One region of the Thermanaeromonas sp. DSM 22490 genome, then DNA from elsewhere that is predicted to be linked to it. Evidence: riboswitches for the same ligand, from Rfam matches in the RefSeq annotation. Region 1 holds a riboswitch; each other region holds the start of a gene.
What was found. Region 1 has a riboswitch for cyclic di-GMP ahead of AC1BI1_RS00610 (type II secretion system F family protein). Riboswitches for the same ligand answer to the same signal wherever they lie in the genome.
Positions count from the first base shown of each region.

Region 1 (3,719 bases):
CCCGTTTCCTCGCCCACGGTGACCATCTCTACTACCATAGGCGGGAAAACGCCGCTTTCCGCCAATGGCGAGGCTATACTCTTCCCATCCCTAACCTGCTCCTGGGCCAGGGCGATGGCCTCGGCCACTAGGCGATTACCTACCGTCCGCTCCACCACCTCCAAGGCTTGTAGAATAGGCACTCCGCTGTAAAGCATCGTCCCCAACGTGCGGCTGAACTGGGAAAGCAAGGCTTGATGTTTAAGACGCCCGAATACGGGAAGCCGCAATACGATTTTGTCTAGGGCGTAACGTACTTTTTCCCCCTGGGACCACCTCCAGAAAAAATATCCCAAGGCTATAAATCCTACCGATAATAAAAACCACCACCGCCTAAAAGACTGGCTCAACCCCAATACCACTCTGGTCGGCCAGGGTAAGGGTACGCCCAGATTCCCGATTATATTGCTGAACATGGGTAAAACAAAAGTTATCATAAAGCCTATGGAAGCCAGAGAAACTATAAAGACTATAAGGGGATAGGTCATGGCCGATTTGATCTTTTCCTGAATTTCATGCTCTCGCTCGAAATGGTCCGCCAGCTTTAAAAGAGTCTCGTCCAGGGCTCCGCTCAACTCTCCAGCTTCTACTGAGTAGATCATTATAGGCGGAAATACCTTGGGAGATTTGCTCAAAGCGCTGTGCAATGTTTCTCCTTGCTGCAAATCTTCCAAAACCCTATCTATACTTCCTTTTAAGCGGGGATTATCCGCCTGCCTGCTCAGGGTTCTCAAAGCATTCACAATGGGCAAACCCGCCACCAGCATAGTGCCCAGCTGCCGACAAAACAGGGCCAGATCTCTACGGGTGACGCGCTTTAGAAACAAGGGCCTCAGGTTATCAGTCCTCAAGTTCACTTTAAAATCACTTCTGGGTCTGAGAGGACGCAACTCAGTTATGAAGAGGCCCTGGCCCCTCAACTGCCGGCTGGCGAGTTGTTCGCTGTCGGCTTCAATGATGCCACTAACGGAATGGCCTCTAGCATCCCGTGCTCGGTAACTAAACCTCATAATAAAAACCGGGCTCTTCCAGGATAGTACACCCTCCCGGCAGCCCGGCGACCTTAGGCTCCCCCCACCCTTAGGCCCGTAGCTTTGCGCCCCCGGCTTTCGCCGGGTTTGCCCTTATATACGGGTTATGAAAGTTTATATTTCGCCAAATCTCACCAAAATCCTGCTGGCTTAAATATGTTCCGGGGAAATTATTCCCCTACTTTCCAGCTGTTTCAAGGCCATCTCCATGGTCTGCATGCCAAAGCGGCCTCCTGTTTGCATAAGAGATACAATCTGGTGGGTCTTGCCTTCCCGGATCAGATTGCGTACAGCCGGCGTGGCTATAAGTATTTCCACGGCCGCCACCCTTCCCCGGCCGTCAGCCCGGGTTAGAAGCTGCTGGGTAATCACTCCCGCCAGGGTATCGGCCAGCTGTATCCGGATTTGAGCCTGTTGATGAGGAGGGAAAACATCAATGATGCGATCTATACTCTGGACGGCGCTGCCGGTGTGAAGGGTGGCCAGCACCAAATGTCCAGTCTCAGCGGCGGTAATGGCGGTGGCCACCGTCTCCAGATCCCGCATCTCACCCACCAGGATAACATCGGGGTCCTGCCTCAGGGCCGCCCGCAGGGCGCTGGCAAAGGAGGGGGAATCGCTCCCTATCTCCCGCTGGTTCACGATGCTTTTTTTATGGTGATGGAGGTACTCAATGGGGTCCTCTAAAGTAATTATATGGCAACTGCGCCTCTCGTTGATACGGTCGATCATGGCCGCCAGGGTGGTGCTCTTACCGCTTCCTGTAGGGCCGGTAACCAAAATCAAGCCGTGGGGCTGGTCGGCCAGCTCCCCCACCACCGGAGGTAAGCCGAGTTCTTCCAAACTGCGGATAACGGAACCCACCAGGCGAATGGCGGCTCCTGCGCTGCCCCGCTGGTGGAAGGCATTTACCCGGAACCTGCCCAGACCCGGGACGGAGTAGGCCAGGTCCAGTTCTTTCCGCTGTACAAATTCTTCCCAGCGGGGACCCAAAATTTGTTGGACCAGCATCTCAACAGTCACCGCTGTCAGAGGCGGCCATTGGTCCTGCGCCTCCAGTTTACCGTGTCGCCGGAAGACCGGCGGCAGCCCCACTGTGAGATGTACATCGGAAGCGCCAACCTGTGTAGCTGCAGCTAGAATATCATTTATATGCATGTCTTCTTCAAAATCCTCCCAAGGTAACACGCATTACTTCTTCAATGGTAGTAAGGCCTTGGCTGGCTTTCTCCAACCCGTCCTCGCGCAAAGTTACCATTCCTGCGGCTACGGCTGCCTTCTTAATCTCGTGGGAAGGTGCCTTGTCTGCTACCAGGGCCCTGATATCTTCAGTCATAACCAGGACCTCCTGTATGGCGGTTCTTCCCTGGTAACCTGTGTAATTGCATTGGGGGCACCCTCGGCCCCTGTAAAAAGTTAATCCCTGCCGGTCTTGTACAAAGGTATAGGCTGGATCTTCAGGGCCGGGTTGGTAGGTTTCACGACAATTATGACATATCAACCGGGCCAAGCGCTGGGCCACCACGCCTATAAGGGAAGAGTTAACGAGGAAGGGTTCCACCCCCATATCTAAAAGGCGCGTAACCGCTCCTGCCGCGTCATTGGTATGTAAGGTGCTAAACACCAGGTGCCCTGTAGTAGCCGCCCGTACTGCTATATCGGCTGTTTCCCGGTCCCGGATCTCGCCCACCATTATGATATCCGGGTCCTGGCGTAAGATAGCGCGCAAACCAGAAGCAAAGTCCAGTCCGGCCTTCGGATTAACCCTCACCTGGTTTATTCCCGGCAGGAGATACTCCACCGGGTCCTCGATGGTAATTATATTCTTTTCCGGAGAGCTCAAGGCGTTTAGCGTGGCATAAAGGGTGGTCGTTTTGCCACTACCGGTGGGTCCCGTAATTAAAATCATCCCATAGGCGCTGCGGATTAAGGTTTCGTAAATTTGTCGGGTAGCGGGTAAAAACCCCAAACCATCAAGGGGCAGGAGCATAGTGCTTTTATCCAGGATGCGTAAAACCACCTTTTCCCCATAAACGGTAGGCATGGTCGAGACGCGTAAATCAATGCTGCGCCTTTCTACCGTTACCTGGAAGCGACCATCCTGGGGCAGCCTTTTTTCAGCTATATCCATTCCACCCATAATTTTTATGCGGGAAACTAGGGTGTTTAGTATCCCGGTGGGCAGGTGCAACACATCGCGCAATAGCCCGTCCACCCGGAACCGTACCCTTATGTCTTTCTCCTGGGGTTCGATGTGGATATCGCTAGCCCTGGAATGTACCGCCTGTAGGATGATCCGGTTAACCAACCGCACCGCAGGAGCGTTATCCATGCCCGCCCGGTTTACCTCGTCCAGGTCAAAGGCATCGCGCGGCGGCAAAGCAGCCGCAGTGGCAGCCATCTCCTCCACTTCTGCTAGTGCTTGGGTCACTCCAGCTCCCTGCCAGAAGCGGGACAACGCCGCTTCAATCTCCCTTTCCGAGGCGATAGCCGGCATAATTTCTAACCCCGTAGCCAGCCGCAAATCATCTAAGGCTGTAAGGTTTAAAGGATCGGCCATGGCCACCAAAAGCCTGTTTCCGTCCCGACGGATAGGAATGGCCAAGTGCCGCCGTGCCAGGGCTTCCGGAATAAGCTTAACCACCTCCT
Region 1 is NZ_JBJHHE010000001.1:127,802-131,520, reverse strand. Features, by position in the region: gene AC1BI1_RS00610 (type II secretion system F family protein) at 1-896, opposite strand, end outside; cyclic di-GMP riboswitch class I at 1,085-1,172, opposite strand; gene AC1BI1_RS00605 (type IV pilus twitching motility protein PilT) at 1,221-2,228, opposite strand; gene AC1BI1_RS00600 (GspE/PulE family protein) at 2,236-3,719, opposite strand, start outside.

Region 2 (3,719 bases), on a different contig from region 1:
GCTCCAGGGACCAGAAATTCCCCTGGCAGCCCGTATCATTGCTGTAGCCGATGCCTTTGATGCTATGACTTCACCCAGACCTTACCAGCGCACCCGGTCCCCGGCTGAGGCCCTGGAAGTTTTGCAGCGGGATGCTGGTAGCCAGTTTGATCCCGACGTAGTGGCTGTGGCTAAAGTGTTAGCAGATCCGGAAGGAAAGTGCCCTTGATCCTTTAGAAAGCCGGAGCAGGAAGTATGAGGCCTTGGGGGTGGTATAAGTGCAGCGCCTGGCACGTAAGTTAGCCCTTAATATAGGCGCCCTGGCCTTTTTAATTTTATTGTTGACATATCTAATGATCCGCTATATGGTGTGGTATAAGCTGCTGAATCGGCTGCCAGGCCTAACCCCTTGGCTGGAGATGGCTGACTTAAAGGTCCTTAAAGGCTGGCTATTCCTGCTTTTTTTAATGATGCTGGTTTTTTTGACCCTGGGTACTTATTTTTTAGCCCGCAGTCTCCTCCTCCCTTTAGAAATCATGCTTCCCGCCACGAGGCGCATTGCCTCTGGTGATCTGGAACAGCGGATAGAGGTGGACGGGGATGACGAATTGGGTCTTCTGGCGCGGAACTTAAATGAAATGGTGGATCGCCTGCGCAGCAATATCCGCGAGATTTCCAATGAGAGAAATAAAATTAAGGCCATCCTGGCCAGTATGAAAGACGCCGTCTTGGCCGTAGATCAGGTAGGTCGGGTGATGTTTTTTAATCCGGCGGCAGAAGAAATGCTGGGTAAGAGGGAAGAAGAAGCCAGGCAAAAGTATTTGCTGGAAATAATTCGCAACCATGAAGTCGACAGGCTGGCCAAGGAGATTTTGGATAAAGGAGAGCCGGCTGAAGTAGAGCTGCGCCTTTTTCCCACTTCTCCTCGCATTTTTAGAGTTCATGGAGCCCCTATAATTGGCGAACAGGGCCGAATCGTCGGTGCTGTGCTATCCATTCGCGATATTACCGAACTTCGCCGCCTGGAGCAAATGCGTACAGAGTTTGTGGCCAATGTTTCCCATGAACTGCGTACCCCCTTAACCTCTATCCGCGGCTTTGTGGAAACCCTCCTGGAAGGGGCCTTGGAAGATGAAAAGATTAGCCGCCGGTTTTTGGGAATTATTAACAGTGAAGCCCGACGCCTGCAGCAGCTCATAGAAGACCTATTGACCCTTTCCAGACTGGAACACCATACCCCTGAACCTGTAACTAAAGGCGCCTCTTTGAAGCAAGCCCTGGACCGGGTCCTGGAGGTCGTAGGACCCCTAGCTCAAGAAAAAGGGGTAGATTTAAAGGTGGACATTCCGGAGGGCTTTCCGCCTCTCTGCTTGCCGGAACATTTTCTGGAGCAGATCCTGCTCAACCTCCTGGATAACGGTATTAAATATACCCCCAGAGGAGGCTCGGTGACCGTGGTAGCCTTCCAGGAGGGGCGAAAGGCCCGGGTGGAGGTAAGGGATACCGGTATAGGCATACCGAAAGAAAGCCTGGCGCGGGTTTTCGAGAGGTTTTACCGGGTGGATAAGGCCCGTTCCCGAGAGATGGGAGGGACAGGTCTAGGCCTGGCCATTGTCAAGCACATGGTGGAATCCTGCAGGGGCACCGTAGGGGTGGAGAGCACCTTGGGGAAGGGCAGCAACTTTTATTTTGTAATACCCTTGCTGGAAGGCATGGAAGGGGGTGACCGGGTTACGTGAGAAGAAGAGCGAGGGCTTTGACCAGGACAAAAGCCAGGAAGTCATTTATCGTCGAGTAGTAGACGATAAAGGGCGAGTAACTTTGCCCCTGGAGATGCGGCAGCAATTAGAAATACGCGCCGGCGAAGAAGTAGAATTTCTGGTCCGGGAAGATGGGCAATGGTATATACGCAAAAGCTTTCCCCAAAAAGTTTGCAGCTTTTGTGGTTGCATGGTGGATTTGCTCAATGTTTGGAGCCAAACTTTGTGCCGCCGATGCGCGGAAAAATATGTATACACCCTAGCCCGGGAGCTGGATTTAAAAATTTTGGTGGGAAAGGGTGGGAACTGGAAAGATTGAGTAGGATTTTGGGTGATAGTGTCGAATAAGTTAATAACCTCCATATCCCACAAATAAGCGCCAAACAAAATAAAGCATTTACAGGAAATGTGAGCTGCTTCAGGGTAAACCTGTCGAAAGGCAGGGGCACAAAGCCATGGGTCTAAGGCTCCTCCAGCAGGGAAGCTATGATCGCCAGGCTACCGGCTCGCTGAGGAAATAGCCTTGCCCTTGAAGCAAGGTTATTTTATTTTAACGGGCAGTAATGAGAAGAAAGGGATGTTAACCTAAGTGATCGCCGAGACCGTCACCGTTTTATTACAGCGATTGTTCCGCCACTCGCGCCTCACCTACAATCATAGCATTCACGTGGCAACAATAGCCTATCAGCTGGCGGGCGAGCTCGGTTTGCCTGAAGATGAGATAGAACAGATCTTTTTAGGAGCCTTGGTGCACGATATCGGCAAAATTCGCATACCTAAAAGCACCTTACATAAAAAAGGCGAGTTAACGCCTGCTGAATGGCAAAAGATGTACCGGCACCCGGAGGAGGGCTGTAAACTTTTACCGGACTTAGAGGCCTGGAAGCCTATTAAAGAAATGATACTTTATCATCATGAAAAATGGGACGGGGGAGGTTACTGCGGCCTGATAGGGCCAGCGATCCCTCTGGGGGCCAGGATTATAGCCCTGGCTGATGCTTTTGATGCCATGACCTCTCCTCGACCCTATCAAAAGATGCGCCATCTGGCAGCCGCTATGCAGGAAGTGGAGAGGTGTAGTGGTACCCAGTTCGATCCAGAAGTAGTCGAAGCCCTCTTTTCCCTGACCAAACACTTACTTAAAGGCCGGCGAGGAACAGGGCGCCGCAAAATTAATGAAATCTTAATCAGAACAACATTGAGTCTTAACAGTAATGAGTTATAATTTCACCTGAAAGGACACCCGCTAGCCCTTCAACCAAGCGTCCTCTGACCTCCTTTTTATCATATATACTTACTTTGCCCAGAGTTTAAATCTGGGCCATTTTTTTAAAATACGGAAGGCCACCCTAAAAAGAGTGGCCTTCTTTGTAAAAAGAGCCCATAAGGACCTTTGCTCCGGCTATGACAAATCCTTACATAGCCCACGGCAATCTTTCGACTACCGCAGACCATTACAGAACTTGCCATAACCTTAGCTCGATAGATCAAGGATACCTTAGAAGCCAGTATGGATCTCTCGACCCACTACTGACCTCCAGCTTATTAACGTAGAGCTAATAGCCTGCGGCATCCCAGACTATCTTAGCTCGACCACCGGTCATCCTTACAGACCTGCCGGCAATCCTTGGACTGCCGGCAAGCCCTGACGGACCTACCGGTGATCTGCCCGCCGGCTGGTACCGAGCCCTATGACCCGGTACCAACCTTTGGCCGAAGGTTACCGAGCCTTAAACTTAAGACCCGGTAACCTTCTGGGCTCGGCCCCTATGGACCCTGACGCTATTATTATTTACCCGTAACAGGAGAATTATTTATGCAACGCAAATTTATTTCTTGATAAATCCTGGTTTTTTAAGACGATTTTAAAAGACAAGGAGCTGTCCCTTACGCTATACTTTAGGTAAGGAGGCAAGAATGGAGAAAAGGGGCGAAAAAAATGTATTGTGAAGCCGATCTCCATATTCATACCGTTGCCAG
Region 2 is NZ_JBJHHE010000010.1:6,366-10,084, forward strand. Features, by position in the region: gene AC1BI1_RS07920 (HD-GYP domain-containing protein) at 1-208, shown strand, start outside; gene pnpS (two-component system histidine kinase PnpS) at 258-1,718, shown strand; gene AC1BI1_RS07930 (AbrB/MazE/SpoVT family DNA-binding domain-containing protein) at 1,702-2,058, shown strand; cyclic di-GMP riboswitch class I at 2,152-2,245, shown strand; gene AC1BI1_RS07935 (HD-GYP domain-containing protein) at 2,329-2,964, shown strand; gene AC1BI1_RS07940 (phosphatase) at 3,679-3,719, shown strand, end outside.
Region 2: it holds a riboswitch for cyclic di-GMP, as region 1 does, so the genes downstream of both, AC1BI1_RS07935 (HD-GYP domain-containing protein) here and AC1BI1_RS00610 (type II secretion system F family protein) in region 1, are expected to answer to the same signal.

Region 3 (3,719 bases), on a different contig from region 1:
CCCAACTTGCCGAATTGCTGCAGGAAGCCAATAACTGGCGAAGCCGGCTGGGAGATTTAAGTCAAGCTATTGCTGGGCAGGAGCTGGCTAAGGAAGAAGCGTGGCAGACATTCTTAACTGTGTTATCAGAATGCCTGCGTCTACATGAGGAAATTGTAGACCTGGCTTGTCACCATAGGGCAATGATGGAAGAGGAGCTGCAGCTTTTATTTAAAGCTCAACGGGTGGCGCAAGCCTATGAGCGTAATACACAGATAGTCCCAAGGTGCTTAGACCGCCGGAAATGAGCTACCGGGGCCTGGGGTAGGGGGTCAATGGAGTGAGTCGTAATATCGCTATTACGAAACTTTCCAGCCGGGGGCAGATAGTTATACCAAAGGAAATCAGGCAACTCCTGGCCTGGGAAGCAGGAGACCATGTGGCGGTAGAAGTACAGGGAGAAAAGGTTATTTTACGACGGATAGTCCTGAGGGATTATTTGGAGGACTCTCCAGAGGACCCAAAGTCGCTGGGAAATAGCGGGTTAAGAATCTAGCCATAAATAAAGCAACCTTGACGGACGAGGTCGAGAAATGCTAAAAATATAGCGTAAAGGAAATTGGCAAGGGAGGCGCCAAGGCTTCCCTTTTTTACTGCTTCAGGAAGGGGGCATATTATGGACTTAAAGGAAGAGATCGCCCGTAAAGTAGGGGAGGAGACGGGCATCGAGGTCACTGGACGAGATATCGAGGAAGTTATATCGGGCCTGCTCGCAACCTCCCACTTTTGGGAAGTTGTCCAGCTAGCCCGCCTGCCCTTTAGTGTTGTGGCCAGAACCATAAACCTCCTGGCTGAGCGAGGTTGGGTAGAGGTCACGGCGGACGGAGAAATCAGTTTGACTTTGGCCGGGCAAGACGTGGTAGCCCGGGAAGGGATACGACCCCGGAAGATTTATACTTGTCCTGCCTGTGAGGGCCGGGGAGTAGCCTTAAAGGGGCTGGAGGACTTGCTGCAAAGATTTGAAGAAGTGACAGCCCAACGTCCTCGGCCTATAATCGAGTACGACCAGGGGTTTGTAACGCCGCAGACTACGGTGAGCCGGATAGCCCTGATGGCCAGCCGTGGCGACCTGGAGGGTAAAAGCTTGCTGGTCCTGGGCGATGACGATCTGGTTAGTCTGGCGGCAGGGCTTTCAGGAATGCCCTGCGAGGTAGTAGTGCTGGAAATCGACGAAAGGCTCATTAATTTTATTAATGAGGTGGCCCGGAAAGAAAACTTGCCGGTGTCTGCCCGCAGGTATGACTTCCGGGATAGATTGCCCGGTGAATACGTGGGCCACTTTGATACCTTTATTACCGATCCACCGGAGACTCTGGAAGCCCTGGAGGTTTGCCTTAATCGGGGCCTCACGGCTCTTAAAGGCGAAGGATGTGCCGGTTATTTTGGTTTAACCCATGCCGAGTCATCTTTAAAAAAATGGAACTTATTACAGCAGTTGCTAGCAGGCAAGTTTAAAGTGACCCTCACCGATATCATCGAGGATTTCAACCATTACGTTAACTGGGATTACCTTCTCCCCAGCCTCAAAACTAATCTACCTTTCGTCCAGGTACAGCCACGTATAAACTGGTACCGTTCGGCCATGTACCGTATACAGACTCTGGGACATGTTGAAGGTATTAAAAATGAGCCCGCAATTTGTGAACTGTATGTGGATGAGGAAGCCCTTATATATGGTAAGGAGTAACCACGAAATTTTTTACCTAAATTTTGGCGAACGGTGCAGGATTTTGCTTTTTTATGTTGAATAATTATCAGTTGTAGAGTAAAAAATTCTTACTCGGCGCTCTGTTGTCAAGGGCAAGCTCCCCGAAAGGGGATGCGCGCAAAGCCATGGGTCTAAGGCTTTGGCAGACCGAGTATTTTCACGGGTTTGCCAGGGCTAAGATCGCCAGGCTGCCGGCGCCGGGGTCGAGGGAAGGCCCGCCCTTGCAAGGAGCGGGCTATTTTGATAGGACTATAGTCCTAAAAGAAATGGGGACTATAGACCTATACACATTTTGCCAATTTCTTATTAAGATCTAGGATAAAGACGAAAAAAGAGGAAAAAGAGGAGATTATAAGTGTTTTTGTCGCCGGTACTGGAAGTTTTGACCAGGGCTTTAGATGCGGCTGCTCTGCGGCAGCGCACCATTGCCCATAACATAGCCAACGTCAACACTCCCGGTTTTAAACGCTACTATGTGACTTTCGAGGAACAGTTGCGGCGCGCCCTAAAGGTAGAAGGGGGCTTATCCCTCCACCGCACTCATCCTGAACACCTGCCCCGGAGCACTTTTTCCATAGAGCCGCGGGTGGAACAGGAACGAACGACTTCGATGAGGGAAGATGGCAATAACGTGGACATTGACCGGGAAATGGTAGAGCTAGCCATGAATAGTATTAATTATAACCTGGCCGTGCAACAGTTAAACGGTCGCCTGGGGATGTTGCGGTATGTAATTAACGAAGGGAGAAGGTAAGGATGGAATTGCTTCCTGCCCTGCAAATTAGCGCTTCCGGCTTAACGGCCGAACGGTTGCGACTGGACTTGATAGCCAGCAACCTGGCCAACATCAATACTACCCGCACGCCCCGGGGAGGCCCTTATCGCCGCCAGGTGGCCATCTTCGCCGAGCGCTTGCGGGAGACCCTGGGGAGCGGCGAGAGCCTTGTGCCGGGTGAGGGTGTGCGGGTGGTGGCTATCGCCGAGGACAGCACGCCTCCCAGGATGGTTTACGACCCGTCCCATCCCGATGCTGATGCCCGGGGTTACGTGGCCCTGCCCAATATCAATGTAGTAAACGAAATGATAGATATGATCACCGCCGCCCGGGCCTACGAGGCCAACGTAACGGTGCTTAACGCAGCCAAAGCCATGGCCCTAAAAGCCCTGGAGATTGGCCGGGCCTAACCTCCTCTTAGATTGGACTGAGGAAAGGAGACTGTCACATGCTGAGCGAGATATCTATGCTATTACCCGTGTCGCCCGTCCCGCTCCAGGAAGGGCGGGCCGCAAAAAAAGCCGGGGCCTTTGAGCTGGTTTCCTCTTTCCGGGAAGTGCTGGCACAACAATTTAAAGCCTTAAATGAAAGCCAGAAGCAGGCCGATGCACTCACCCTCAGGTATTTGACCGGCGAAGTCCAGGACCTTCACCAGGTGATACTCGCCTTGGAGCAGGCCAATCTATCTCTACAACTGGCTATGCAGGTGCGCAATAAAGTGATAGAGGCTTACCAGGAAATTTCACGCATGCAAGTTTAGGGGCTCAGGGGATGAAACTGCAGGAGCTACCCGGGAAAATTACAGCTTACTGGTGTGGCCTTAGTCCGGCCAGGCGTTCGGCTCTGCTGGTGGTGACTTTGGCCGGGTTGGCGGCTGCTATCTTGTTTTTTAACTGGGTCACGAAGCCCGATTTTGTTCCTCTCTTTACTAAGTTGGATCAGCGAGATGCGGCCGCGGTGGTAGAAAAGTTAAAGGAGATGAAGGTGCCGTACCGGATCGCTGATGAAGGGACTACTATCCTGGTGCCTAAAGACAAGGTTTACGAGACGCGTCTCAGTCTGGCCAGTGCCGGGGTGCTAGGGCGCTATAACCTGGGTTTCGAACTTTTTGACCAGAATAAACTGGGCATGACCGATTTCGAGCGCCGGATAAATTACCAGCGCGCCTTGCAGGAAGAATTACGGCGCACCATTATG
Region 3 is NZ_JBJHHE010000003.1:208,655-212,373, forward strand. Features, by position in the region: gene AC1BI1_RS03865 (hypothetical protein) at 1-287, shown strand, start outside; gene AC1BI1_RS03870 (AbrB/MazE/SpoVT family DNA-binding domain-containing protein) at 320-535, shown strand; gene AC1BI1_RS03875 (bis-aminopropyl spermidine synthase family protein) at 656-1,726, shown strand; cyclic di-GMP riboswitch class I at 1,829-1,943, shown strand; gene flgB (flagellar basal body rod protein FlgB) at 2,103-2,501, shown strand; gene flgC (flagellar basal body rod protein FlgC) at 2,504-2,932, shown strand; gene fliE (flagellar hook-basal body complex protein FliE) at 2,971-3,282, shown strand; gene fliF (flagellar basal-body MS-ring/collar protein FliF) at 3,294-3,719, shown strand, end outside.
Region 3: it holds a riboswitch for cyclic di-GMP, as region 1 does, so the genes downstream of both, flgB (flagellar basal body rod protein FlgB) here and AC1BI1_RS00610 (type II secretion system F family protein) in region 1, are expected to answer to the same signal.

Region 4 (3,719 bases), on a different contig from region 1:
AGAAGAGCCTTTTAAAGTATGGGCGATTCGGAAAATCTTATTGAGCAACTCCCGGTTGTCGGGCTCCTGTTCCAAGAGAACTATAGCCTCATCGAGCTGCTGGAGCTGTTCTTCCGCCTCGTCCAAGAAGATACCCAGGTACTGGGACATCTCGAAGCTGTTCATACTTCGGCCACCCCTGCGGCGACTTGTTCCTTAAGCTGCTCTTGTTCGCCTTCCCGCAATACCCGGTCCAGGTCCAAAAGGATGATCAGCTTATCCTCCCATTTGCCTACTCCGCGCAGGTAAGCCACATCTACCCCCTTAATAATAGGCGGAGGGGGTTCGATGTTCTCTTCCGGCAGGCGCAATACTTCTAAAACAGCGTCTACAATCATTCCTACTGTTATTCCGTTTACTTCCACAACCATTATCCGCGTGTTATTCGTAGCCTCTGCCGGAGGTAGACCAAAGCGCTTATGTAGGTCGATTACAGGTATAATGCGTCCGCGTAAGTTGATAACTCCTTCTACGAACTCTGGTGTCCGGGGGACCTGAGTTATGGGTTGCAAGCGGATAATTTCATGAACATGGCCAATGTCCACGCCATAAGTTTCTCCGGCAAGCTGAAAAACTACCAGCTGTTCCATAATAGCACCCCCTCTATTTTCTATTTTCCATACTATGGCTAAAACCCTGCTGACCTGGCAGAAAAATTATAGTTTGAACTGGCCCACAGCGCTCTCCAAAGCGCGGGCAGTTTGAGCCAGCTTCCCTGCCGCTTCACTTATCTTCTCTACAGCTGACGTCTGTTCCTCGGCCGCAGCAGAAACTTCTTCCGTGCCGGCCGCTGCCTCTTCTGTGCCGGCGGCCAGGGTTTCAGCCGCCTGTTTGATTCTTACAGCTTCGGCAGCCATTCCCTCGGCTTCTCCGGTCACGTTCTCAATCTTGGTTATAAGCTGGCCAATGGCCTCATCGATAGCTATAAAGGCCTTCCCGCAACGGTCCATTACCTCGGTACCTTTCTCTACATCCTGGACCCCTTCCTTTATACCGTTTACTACCCGAGTCGTTTCCTTCTGAATCTCGTTTATGAGGCCTACAATCTGTTCGCTGGCCCGGGCCGACTGTTCGGCCAGTTTCCGTACTTCTTCGGCTACTACCGCAAAGCCGCGGCCCTGTTCGCCAGCCCTAGCCGCTTCGATGGCCGCATTTAAAGCTAGGAGGTTGGTTTGCTCGGCAATTCCGGAGATTACGCCCACAATCTGTCCAATCTGCAAGGAGCGCTGACCCAGCTCTTCTACTATCTTAGCCAGCCCTCCCATCTTTTGGGAAATGGCCTGCATTTGCTGATTAGCTTCTTCTACAGTGCGGGCACCTTCAGCCGTTTTGGCCACCACTACGCTCGAGGATCTAGCCATTTCTTCTGCCTGCTGGTGGACTTTCTCTATCCGCGTTGCCTGCGCTTCGATAGCCGCAGCAGTGTCGCTCACCTGCTGGGCCTGGTGTTCAGCACCGCGAGCCATTTCCTGGGCTGTGACCGCCACCTGCCGAGCTGCTTCACCCACCTCGTGGGACATCTGGGCCAGGTCATGGCTGGATCCGGCCACTTCCGTAGCCAGATCTCGCACCTGTCCAATAAGCTGGCGTAACTTCTGTACCATGGCGTTAAAGGCGCTGCTTAGTTGCCCGAGTTCATCCTGGGATTTTACTCTTACCGCCTCTCCCGTGAGATCACCGGCCGCTACCCGGTTGGCATAGGCTACTATTTGAGCGATGGGACGACCGACAAGGCGGGTGAAAAGAAAGGCTACTAATAAACCCATGAGGAAGGCGAGAATAAGACCCGAGAGCAGCGTTGATTTAGCATACAGAATGGCTGTATCTAGTTCCCTTTGAGCTTCTTCCCGCTGGCGGGTAATTTCTTTTTTTAGGTGGCTTCCTATATTATTAATGTTGTCTACGGCAGCCCCCATCTGGAAACTCAAGATAGGGAGGGTTAGCATACGGTCCTGCTGACTGGTATTAACAATGTTGTTTTTAAAGGTGTTCTCAAACCCTTTAGCGGCTTGCTCCATGGCGGCAGCAAAACCTTTCATCTGGTCATCTAAATTTTGGTTGTCCAGCTGGGCTTTGGCCTCATAAAAGCGTTTCATGGCTTCCTCAAAACTTAAAACATGGGTTTGGGAGCCGTTAATTATGTAATCTGTGGCCCGGCGGTAACCTTCCCATATGGAAATAGACATCTCACTAAACAATTGATTGTGCTGCTGGAGCTTTCCCACCTTGAGGTCCAACTGATGAATACGCTGAAGATCGGTATTAACGATAATAACTACGGCCACAAAAATAGCAATAACCAGAAGAAATCCGCCCATTAACTTGGTCCCTAGCTTAAACCGCCCAAAAAAGGAAAACCCTTTTGCTTCTTTTTTAGTATGGACCTCTTCCTTTACCGGGTCCTTTTTCCTCTTCCGCCAGAACTTAAAATCTCGCATTTTTACGGCCTCCTTACATCCGTATATAATAAAAATAAAGGGCTACACTTCCTTGGGGTAGCCCCGTTCCACCCCGGCAGCCGGCTGTCCTAGCCGTTTATAAAACGGCTGTAGACCCTGTAGCTTTGCGCCCCCGCCTTTCGACGGATTTGCCTTTTCGGGGAAATTCTGTTAATTTCGCCTCAATTATACTTTACTTTTAAGTTAATACGCAAGATATTTCTCAGGGTCGCTGTAGAAGTCCAGTATCTGCTTTAAGCTTGGGGCTTCTATCCTATCAAAGCGATAATATTCCTGGACATAGCGTAAGGCTTCCCGCAAAGTTGCTTGGCCCATCTTTTCTTCCAATTTCAGCCAAAACAGCACTCCCTGGCGGTACGCAATCCGGCGATAATCTTCTTCCGAAGGATAGCTGGTCAAATCCTTTTCCAGGGGCAGGAGGCCTTCTCCCGCTTCGGCTATTAAAGTGGCTTTTCGTTGTCGGTAAAAATTGAGACCGGTAGCGCCGTAGTAGAGCATAGTGCTGTACTCTGCCAGGCCTTCATCTATCCAAGCCGCCCTGATACTATCGCTTCCCACAAGGTTATACCACCACTGGTGGGCTACTTCGTGAACTACAACCGGCGGGCTATAGCTTTTCAGGGTGCTTAAAAAAATGAGCCCGGGATATTCCATCCCTACCAGGCTTTCCAGGGGCACTTCTACTAAATTAAGGTAAGAAAAGGGATAACTCCCAAAATATTCCTGGAAATAACTTAGAGCTTTCCCCGCGGTCTCCAGAGTGGAAGGCAAAGGTTGACCTCTAGCAGCCAGAACAACCTTTACCCGTCCTATGGTACGGCTGCTAAACTGCCAGTCGTCCGCCGCAGCAAAGGCAAACTCGCGGATGGGAAGCTCGCTGGTGAAAGACCAGACAGTCCGACCGAGCTTTTCCTGGCGGCTGGTAACGCGCCCACTGGTCACTACCGTTGGCCCGGAAGGCAAATCCAAATCTACTTTATAATAAGCTGCATCGGCAAAATAGGGATCACCAAAGGTTGCCCCTTCCGCCATCCCCTGCCATGAGCCCTTCTGCCGCGGCGCCAGCAACGGGTACCAGCCGGAAACCATTATTACACCATCAAAAATACCCAGCCGTGCAGGCTTAGGAGGTAGACGAGTGGAAAAGATGATTTCCACAGCGGCAGTTTGTTTGGAGAGCAAGGGCTGAATCAAGGGTACCTGGAGCCTGGCACCCTGAAC
Region 4 is NZ_JBJHHE010000003.1:173,021-176,739, reverse strand. Features, by position in the region: gene AC1BI1_RS03740 (chemotaxis protein CheW) at 1-165, opposite strand, end outside; gene AC1BI1_RS03735 (chemotaxis protein CheW) at 162-629, opposite strand; gene AC1BI1_RS03730 (methyl-accepting chemotaxis protein) at 696-2,477, opposite strand; cyclic di-GMP riboswitch class I at 2,550-2,641, opposite strand; gene AC1BI1_RS03725 (M1 family metallopeptidase) at 2,682-3,719, opposite strand, start outside.
Region 4: it holds a riboswitch for cyclic di-GMP, as region 1 does, so the genes downstream of both, AC1BI1_RS03730 (methyl-accepting chemotaxis protein) here and AC1BI1_RS00610 (type II secretion system F family protein) in region 1, are expected to answer to the same signal.